DNA from 3 places in the Kosakonia pseudosacchari genome. Region 1 is predicted to be linked to each of the others. Evidence: predicted binding sites of a transcription regulator. Region 1 holds the regulator's gene; each other region holds the start of a gene.
What was found. The regulator PurR, encoded in region 1, represses purine synthesis genes. The targets are predictions, from matches to a motif close to CANGCAAACGTTTGCNTG.

Region 2: the regulator PurR is predicted to act here: its motif matches at 1,507-1,524, upstream of IP581_RS07855 (amino acid aminotransferase).
Region 3: the regulator PurR is predicted to act here: its motif matches at 1,916-1,933, upstream of purL (phosphoribosylformylglycinamidine synthase).

Annotation. Positions count from the first base shown of each region.
Region 1 covers NZ_CP063425.1:2,154,763-2,157,965, reverse strand. Annotated here, with positions in the region: gene IP581_RS10150 (MFS transporter) at 1-802, opposite strand, end outside; gene cydH (cytochrome bd-I oxidase subunit CydH) at 972-1,061, opposite strand; gene purR (HTH-type transcriptional repressor PurR) at 1,359-2,384, shown strand; gene punR (DNA-binding transcriptional activator PunR) at 2,403-3,203, opposite strand, start outside.
Region 2 covers NZ_CP063425.1:1,694,430-1,697,632, forward strand. Annotated here, with positions in the region: gene IP581_RS07850 (MBL fold metallo-hydrolase) at 1-207, shown strand, start outside; gene IP581_RS07855 (amino acid aminotransferase) at 253-1,443, opposite strand; gene ompF (porin OmpF) at 1,630-2,763, opposite strand.
Region 3 covers NZ_CP063425.1:3,600,551-3,603,753, forward strand. Annotated here, with positions in the region: gene purL (phosphoribosylformylglycinamidine synthase) at 1-1,825, opposite strand, end outside; gene mltF (membrane-bound lytic murein transglycosylase MltF) at 2,065-3,203, shown strand, end outside.

The DNA of each region.
Region 1 (3,203 bases):
TGCCGGTTACGGAACGATCCGCCAGTTTGCCGCCGAGATAGTTACCAATGGAGAAGCCAACGCCAATCAACACCAGCATCGCCGTGACAAAAACGGGAGTGGCATCGGTAATGGTGTGCAGCACCGGCGCAATATAGGTATACAGCGTGAACATGGCACCCGCACCGAGCACGGTGGTCAGCAACGCGGATAACACCTGCGGGCGCACCAGCACCGACAGCTCTTTACGCACGTCCGGGCGCTCACCTGCGCCACCTTTCGGCAGTGAAAAGAACAGACTCGCCATGGCAATCACACCCAGCCCGGCGGTAGCCATGAACGACATACGCCAGCCAATGGTTTCACCCAGCCAGGTCGCGGCAGGGACACCGCCAATGTTAGCAATGGTCAGCCCCATGAACATGGTCGCCACCGCACTGGCCTGCTTCTCTTTCGCGACCACGCTTGCTGCCATCACCGAACCAAGACCAAAGAAAGCGCCATGGTTCAGGCTGGTGACGATACGCGCCAGCATTAATGTGGCGTAATCCGGCGCAATCGCCGACAGCACGTTACCGAGCGTAAAAATCGCCATCAAAAAGATCAGGGCGTTGCGTCTGCCGCGGTGAGACAGCAGCAACGTCATTAACGGCGCACCGACCATCACGCCGATCGCGTAGGCGCTAATCAGCATCCCCGCCGCCGGAATAGAAACGTCAACGCCGCGGGCAATAACCGGCAGTAATCCCATCGGGGAAAACTCGGTGGTACCAATGCCGAAGGCGCCAATCGCCAGGGCAAGCAAAGGGAAATTAATTTTCATCTGTCACTCCAAAATAGACATGCCGACTTGCGACCCTGTCGCTGAAGTCAAAAGTATGACAGCTATCACAAAAAACAGAAGTTAGCAGAATGACAAAAGATTATTGCAGAAGTGATAACAATAGCGGGGGAAGAAAACCGAGGGAGAAGAGGCTCTCCCTCGCGATAGATCAATGCAGTGCAGCAGTCAGACCGCCGAAAACAATCAGGCCCAGAACGATGACGGTAGTGATTAAAGAATACTTCAGATCGGTGCTCATCAATTTTCCCCTTTTTAATTTCCCCACAAAAAGTGAGATAACGCATTTTTGCACAAATTATCTTAAAAATCTTGCGGGAATTGGCAGGAGAAACGTTTTAATACTTCCCCTTTTGCTCAAGATCAGACAAAATTCGACGCTAAATTTATTAGCGTACCGGCCATTGACTCCCCTCCTGACGTCCAGTGTCGTTTTCCCGGCGTACCGCACCCCCTTTGATGGGTACAGGGTGATTAAAGGCAAACGTTTACCTTATGTATTATCAGGAGCTTATGATATGGTCTGGAGTGATATCTGATGGCAACGATTAAAGACGTAGCGAAACGAGCAAACGTTTCCACTACAACCGTATCACATGTAATTAACAAAACCCGTTTCGTCGCCGAAGAAACGCGCAATGCCGTGTGGGCGGCGATTAAAGAGTTGCACTATTCCCCCAGCGCCGTCGCCCGCAGCCTGAAAGTGAATCACACAAAATCGATCGGCTTGCTGGCCACCAGCAGTGAAGCGGCCTACTTTGCTGAAATTATTGAAGCCGTTGAGAAAAAGTGCTTCCAGAAGGGTTACACCCTGATCCTCGGTAATGCCTGGAATAGCCTGGAAAAACAGCGGGCTTATCTGTCGATGATGGCGCAAAAACGCGTCGATGGCTTGCTGGTAATGTGTTCCGAATACCCGGAATCGCTGTTAAGCATGCTCGAAGAGTACCGCCATATCCCGATGGTGGTGATGGACTGGGGCGAAGCGAAGGCCGACTTTACGGATTCCGTTATTGATAACGCCTTTGAAGGCGGTTATATGGCCGGGCGCTATCTTATTGACCGCGGACACCGCGATATTGGCGTGATCCCCGGTCCTCTGGAGCGTAACACTGGCGCTGGCCGTCTGGCTGGCTTTATGAAAGCGATGGAAGAAGCTCTTATTAGCGTGCCGGAAAGCTGGATCGTCCAGGGCGATTTCGAGCCGGAATCCGGCTATCGCGCGATGCAGCAAATCCTCGGTCAGGCGCATCGTCCTACCGCTGTCTTTTGCGGTGGTGACATTATGGCAATGGGCGCGCTGTGCGCTGCCGATGAGATGGGTTTACGCGTACCGCAGGATATTTCCCTGATTGGTTATGACAACGTGCGTAACTCACGCTTCTTCACCCCGGCGTTGACCACGATTCACCAGCCGAAAGACTCGCTGGGAGAAACGGCGTTTACCATGCTGCTTGATCGCATCGTCAACAAGCGCGAAGAGTCGCAGTCTATTGAAGTGCATCCGCGCCTGGTTGAGCGCCGTTCCGTGGCCGATGGTCCGTTCCGCGACTACCGCCGCTAATCGCTTATTACGGAGCCGTTAATTCGGCTCCCGTAACCATTCATTATTCAGCGTTTCACTATCTCCCAGGTATTCCAGCAGCCAGTTTAACGCCGGGGAAGCTTCATTTTGCTGCCACGTCAGGCAGCACGCCGCGTCCGGGAAGGGGTTTTCCAGCGTCAGCGCGACCCAGTCACCGCTGTCGAGCCGTGGGCGGGCAAAGTGTGCCGGCACCATTCCCACGCATAATCCTGCCGATAAGCACGCCTCCGACGACGCCCAATCCGGGACGATCACGCGTTTCTGATTATCCAGCAGCCAGGTAATACGTTTGGGCAACGAACGGGACGTATCTTCCTGGATAAGTGAAGGCCAGTTGCGTAAGGTGTCGTCGCTAAGCGGGCCTGCCAGTGACGCCAGCGGATGGCGACTGGAAACCACACATTTCCAGCTCAGCATCCCCATATCGCGAAACGCATAGCGCCCGCCGACGGGAATGGCCTGCGTTGCGCCGATCGCCAGTTCAACCCGCCCATCAGCAAGCGCATCCCAGACACCGTTAAATACTTCCTGGTAGACCTGTAACTCAACGTCGCTGAAATGGCGATAGAAATCGACGATCAATTGCCGGGTACGCTCAGGTTTGACGATGTTGTCGACCGCAATCGCCAGTTGTCCGCGCCAGCCGTTAGCGATTTGCTGACACTGCTGACGGGTGATCTGCATTTTTTTGATAACAGCACGCCCTTCTTTCAAAAACCAGACCCCGGCAGGCGTGAGCTCGACATCACGATGGCGGCGTTCAAACAGCGGAACAGCCAGCCACTCCTCAAGCTGTCG
Region 2 (3,203 bases), 460 kb from region 1:
ATTTCCGGCGATGTGATTTTTAAAGGCGGCGTGGGGCGCAGTGATTTCCCGAAAGGCAACCATGGGCAATTGATTGATTCCATCAAGCGCAAATTATTGCCGTTAGGCGATGATGTTACTTTCCTTCCCGGACATGGCCCAATGTCTACGCTGGGATATGAGCGCTTGCATAATCCGTTCCTGCAAGATGAATTACCGGTCTGGTAAATAAAAAAGGGTCGCTTCGGCGACCCTTTTTGTTACTGCTGTAACTTACAGTACGGCAACGATAGCTTCGCACAGCGGCGACATATTATCCGGCGTCATACCTGCGACGTTAATGCGCCCAGAAGCAACCGCATAGATACCAAACTCTTCACGCAAGCGCAGCACCTGTTCTTTGGTCAGGCCGCTGAACGAGAACATACCGTTCTGTTTGGTGATAAAGCTGAAATCGCGGTTAGCCCCTTTCTCCTGCAAGGTATTAACAAACAGCAGGCGCATACGCTGAATGCGCTGGCGCATGTCCGTTAACTCTTGCTCCCAAATGGCACGCAGAGCCTCGTTACTGAGAATGGTTGCAACCACTGAAGCGCCATGCGCTGGCGGGTTTGAGTAGTTGGCACGAATAACGGCTTTCATCTGGCTGAATGCGCGATCGGCGCTTTCCGCGTCTGCGCTCACCAGTGTACAGGCACCGACGCGCTCATTGTACAGGCCAAAGTTTTTCGAGAACGAACTGGCGACCAGCAGCTCTTTGTGCAGTGCGGCAAACGCGCGCAGCCCTTCGGCATCTTCTTCGAGACCGCGAGCAAAGCCCTGATAAGCGAAGTCAAACAGCGGCAGCCAGCCTTTTTCAACGGACAATTTCGCCAGCGTTTCCCACTGTTCCAGCGTTGGATCGATACCTGTCGGGTTATGGCAGCAGCCGTGGAACAGCACCACGTCGCCCGCCTGAGCGTTATTCAGGTTTGCCAGCATACCGTCGAAGTCCAGCGCGTGGTTCTGCGCGTCGTAGTAAGCGTATTCACACACTTCCAGACCGGCGGAATTAAACACGCCTTTGTGGTTCGGCCAGCTCGGATTGCTCACCCAGACACGTTTTGCGGTGGTGTTTTTGGCGAGAAAATCTGCCGCTACGCGCAGCCCACCCGTACCGCCAGGCGTTTGCGCGGTGCGCGCACGTTTGTCATTGATAATCGCGCTGCCTTTGCCGAACAGCAGTTCCTGAGTGCAACGGCCAAACTCAGGAATACCGTCGATACCGAGGTAGTTTTTGGTGGTTTCATTTTCCAGCAGATAAAGCTCGGCTTTTTTAACGCTGGTCAGCACCGGGGTCTTGCCGGTTTCGTCTTTATAGACACCGATGCCTAAGTTGATTTTATTGGGGCGTTCATCGGCGCGAAACAGATCGGCCAGACCCAGAATGGGATCGGCAGGGGCGGCGGTTATATTCTCAAACATGACGAGGTTCCATTTTGATGACAGAAGGGAGGTCCGCTATCAGGTTAACGGCTGACACAGGAATTGCCAACCGTTTGCGATAAAAAGCGCGATGCTTTTCAAAACTCATCGTGATTTATAATGCAGGCATAAAAAAACAGGGCCAAAGGCCCTGTTTAATATGCATATAACAGTCGAGGGTGACTATTAGAACTGGTAAACGATACCCACTGCTACGGTGTCGTCAGAACCTACGCCCAGTTTGTTGTCTTTATCAATCTGATTGATGATGTAGTCAACATAGGTGGACATATTTTTGTTGAAGTAGTAGGTAGCACCAACTTCAACATAGTTGATGTAATCTTCGCTACCGATACCTTCAACATCTTTCGCTTTAGATTTGTAGTAAGCGATGGACGGACGCAGACCGAAGTCAAACTGGTACTGGGCTACTACGGAGAAGTCCTGAGTTTTGTTCAGGTAACCGTTGGACTTAGCGGTGTCTCCAGGCAGAGTTGTTTTCAGACGGGTCGCGTTGCGAGTTTCGCCGTACAATGCTGCCAGGTAAATGTTGTTAGCATCGTATTTGATACCGGTCGCCCACTGCTCAGCTTTATCGCCTGTTGTACCGTAAGTTGTCAGAGCTTGCTGAGTATTGGTACGATCCGCTGCGCCGTATGCACCAACGATACCAAAACCTTCAAAGTCATAGCTTACAGAAGTCGCCCAGCCATCGCCGTTGGAACGAGTAATGTCATCTGCAGAATCTGTGAGCGATGTAGCACGCTCGTTTTTACCCAGGTACTGAACGCCGAAGTTCAGACCGTCAACCAGACCGAAGAAGTTGTGGTTACGGTAAGTCGCCAGACCGCCGTTACGGCTGGAGAAGAAGTTATCGCTGTTCGCGGTATCACCACCAAACTCTGGCAGCATATCGGTTACGCCGATTGCATCATATACCAGACCGTAGTTACGACCGTAGTCGAAAGAACCGAAATCGCCGAATTTCAGACCAGCAAAGGCCAGACGAGTTTTGTTACCGCTTTGAGCATCGGTACCACCTTCAGAGTTGTTACCCTGGAAGTTGTACTCCCACTGGCCGTAACCGGTCAGTTGGTCGTTGATTTTGGTTTCGCCTTTGAAGCCCAGACGTGCATAAGTCTGGTCGCCGTTGCCGCCGTAGCTGTTGGCACCGTTATCTTTAGAGAAGTAGTGCAGACCTACAGCTTTACCATACAGGTCTACTTTGTTGCCGTCTTTGTTGTAGATTTCTGCAGCGTTAGCTGCACCGGCTGCCAGCAGAGCAGGGATAACCACTGCCAGAATATTGCGCTTCATCATTATTTATTACCCTCATTGGTTTTTTTGAACACCTGCCACTGCCGCCAATAAATTCCGTCAATAAAAATTTACGGAACTATTGATGAGAGTTTGGTGTCTTTCTGTGTCTGAAAGGAATCTTTCCAAACATAACAACGTTTCGCTACCCTGAAAGTGCTACAAATGTCTTAAAGCAGTAACAAAAAGAAATATTGTGTAATATTTTGTGTATTTACGGGAACTTTGTGAACCATCTCAAAGTTCAGCATCAGGTGCTGATTTAATGAGCGATATCATTGCTATTTATATGAATTACTTATGTTTAATTAAGCTAAAGGCTTTTCTTATCCGCTAAACGCTCGTGTCGTGTATTTTCTTATAACGGCATTTAGCCGTCCAGATTGCTGTGCGTATTTTAACCAAAAGTGCTAATTAACAGGCTGACATATTCCGCAATAAAC
Region 3 (3,203 bases), 1.4 Mb from region 1:
TTTTACCCAGCAGCACATCCAGCGGCATATCGATCGGCTGATCGTTAAAGTGATTATCGTTGAGTGTCAGGTGCTGGGCTTCCGTCGCTTCACCAATCACTGCGTACGGCGCGCGCTCGCGGCGGCACAGCTCGTCAAACAGCGCCAGTTGATCGGCGGCAACCGCCAGCACATAGCGCTCCTGCGATTCGTTACACCAGATTTCCAGCGGGCTCATTCCCGGCTCATCGCTCAGAATATCGCGCAGCTCGAAACGACCACCGCGACCGCCGTCGCTCACCAGCTCCGGCATGGCGTTAGAAAGGCCGCCCGCGCCAACGTCGTGGATAAAGAGGATCGGGTTGGCATCGCCGAGCTGCCAGCAGCGGTCGATAACTTCCTGGCAACGACGCTCCATCTCCGGGTTGTCGCGCTGTACGGAGGCAAAATCGAGATCCGCATCGGACTGACCAGATGCCATTGAAGAGGCCGCGCCGCCGCCCAGGCCGATATTCATCGCCGGGCCGCCCAGCACGATCAGTTTCGCGCCAACGGTGATTTCCCCTTTCTGCACGTGATCGGCGCGGATGTTGCCGATGCCGCCCGCCAGCATGATCGGTTTGTGGTAGCCGCGCAGCTCTTCGCCGTTGTGGCTGTTTACTTTCTCTTCATAAGTACGGAAGTAACCGTTCAGTGCCGGACGACCAAATTCATTGTTGAACGCCGCGCCGCCCAGCGGGCCGTCGGTCATGATATCCAGCGCCGTGACGATACGATCCGGTTTACCGAAATCCTCTTCCCACGGCTGTTCAAAGCCCGGAATACGAAGGTTGGAAACAGAAAAGCCCACCAGCCCCGCTTTTGGCTTCGCGCCACGACCGGTCGCGCCTTCATCGCGGATCTCGCCGCCGGAGCCTGTCGCCGCCCCCGGCCACGGCGAAATCGCCGTCGGGTGGTTGTGGGTTTCCACTTTCATCAGAATATGCGCCGGTTCCTGATGGTAGTCGTAACGTCCTTCCCCGCGATCGGCGAAGAAGCGACCCACGTCGGAACCTTCCATCACCGCGGCATTATCTTTATAAGCTGACAGCACGAAATCCGGCGTTTGCTCGAAGGTGTTCTTGATCATTTTGAACAGCGACTTCGGCTGCGGTTTGCCATCAATCACCCAGTCGGCGTTGAAAATTTTGTGGCGGCAGTGTTCAGAGTTCGCCTGCGCGAACATATAAAGCTCAATGTCGTTCGGATTGCGCCCGAGGCGGGTAAACGCCTCTTGCAGGTAGTCGATTTCGTCTTCCGCCAGCGCAAGCCCCAGACGCAGGTTGGCGTCAATCAGCGCCTGACGGCCTTCACCAAGCAGATCTACGCTCTGTACCGGCGCAGGTTGATGGTGCTCAAACAGCCGTTCGGCGTCTGCTTGTGAAGTGAATACGCTCTCCATCATGCGGTCATGCAGTTCTGCAGCAACGTCGTTCCACTGGGCGTCAGTCAGCCCGCTGGCCTCAACGTAATAAGCGACGCCGCGCTCAAGGCGATTGATTTTGTTGAGGCCGCAGTTGTGAGCGATGTCGGTTGCTTTTGAAGACCAGGGAGAGATGGTGCCGGGACGAGGAGTGACGAGCAGTAATTTTCCGGTCGGGGTATGGCTGCTAAGGCTCGGGCCGTATTTCAGCAGACGCTGGAGCCGCGCGGATTCATCTTCTGTCAGCCCATCATTGAGATCGGCGAAGTGAGCGTATTCGGCGTAAATGTTGCTTACCGGGAGGTTGGCAGCCTGAAAACGTGCCAGCAGTTTGTTGATACGGAAAGCGGACAATGCAGGCGAACCACGCAGAATTTCCATCATAAGTCTCTCGTCTTCGATTACGCAGCGTCGGGGACGCTTTAAGTGTGCACCAGGGGAAAACGGGCGTCATTATAGAGAATCCTGCGCGCCGACGAAACCGTTTGCGTTGAAATAAAATCGCCGTCAATTTTTAACAATAGCTGTCGCCGAATGCTCTAATTAGTTGCCAACTGGCGTTTTGTTGCGCAGAATGCCGCTCAATCACCGACAAACCTTACTGTTATCATTACGAGAATCTTCTGAGGCAAAGCACGGCGCAGAGAATTAACTCCTTGAAAAAATTTAAGATTAATTATCTGCTCATCGGCATTGTCACCCTGCTGCTGGCAGCGGCCCTGTGGCCTTCTATCCCCTGGTTCGGCAAAGCCGACAATCGCATCGCGGCGATCAAAGCTCGCGGGGAGCTGCGCGTCAGTACCATTGCCACACCGCTCACTTACACCACCGTTGATGGCAAAACGTATGGGCTGGATTACGATCTCGCGCAGCATTTCGCCGATTATCTCGGCGTCAAACTGAAAGTCACGGTGCGTCAGAATATCAGCCAACTGTTTGACGATCTTGATAATGACGATGCCGACATGCTCGCCGCCGGGTTGGTCTACAACAGTGAGCGGGTAAAAAACTACCAAACCGGGCCGGTTTATTACTCCGTTTCTCAGCAACTGGTGTACCGCGTAGGCAGCTACCGTCCACGTACGCTGGAGTCTGTGAATGCCAGCCAGTTAACTATCGCCCCCGGTCATGTCGCGCTGGACGATCTGCGTGAAATAAAAGAGAAGAAGTACCCGGAGTTAAGCTGGACGGTGGATGAAAAGCTCGGCACGACCGCGCTGCTGCAACAAGTGGTCGACGGGAAACTGAGCTACACCGTCGCCGATTCGGTCGCCATTAGCCTGTTCCAGCGTGTGCATCCTGAGCTGGCGGTGGCGCTGGATATCACCGATGAGCAACCCGTTACCTGGTTTAGCAAGCGCGATGACGATAATACGCTGTCGGCCGCGATGCTCGATTTCTTCAATAATATGAATGAAGACGGCACGCTTGCGCGACTGGAGGAGAAATACCTCGGCCACGGCGAGGATTTTGACTATGTCGACACGCGTACCTTTTTACGCGCCGTCGATAGCGTGCTGCCGGATCTGCAACCGCTGTTTGAAAAGTACGCCCAGGCGATTGACTGGCGATTGTTAGCGGCTATCTCTTATCAGGAGTCGCACTGGGATTCCCAGGCCACCTCCCCCACCGGTGTTCGCGGTTTGATGATGCTGACGCGCAATACGGCGCAGAGCTTAGGTTTAAGCGATCGCACTGACGCCGAGCAAAGCATCAGCGGCGGCGCGCGTTACCTGGTGGACATGATGAGCAAAGTGCCGGA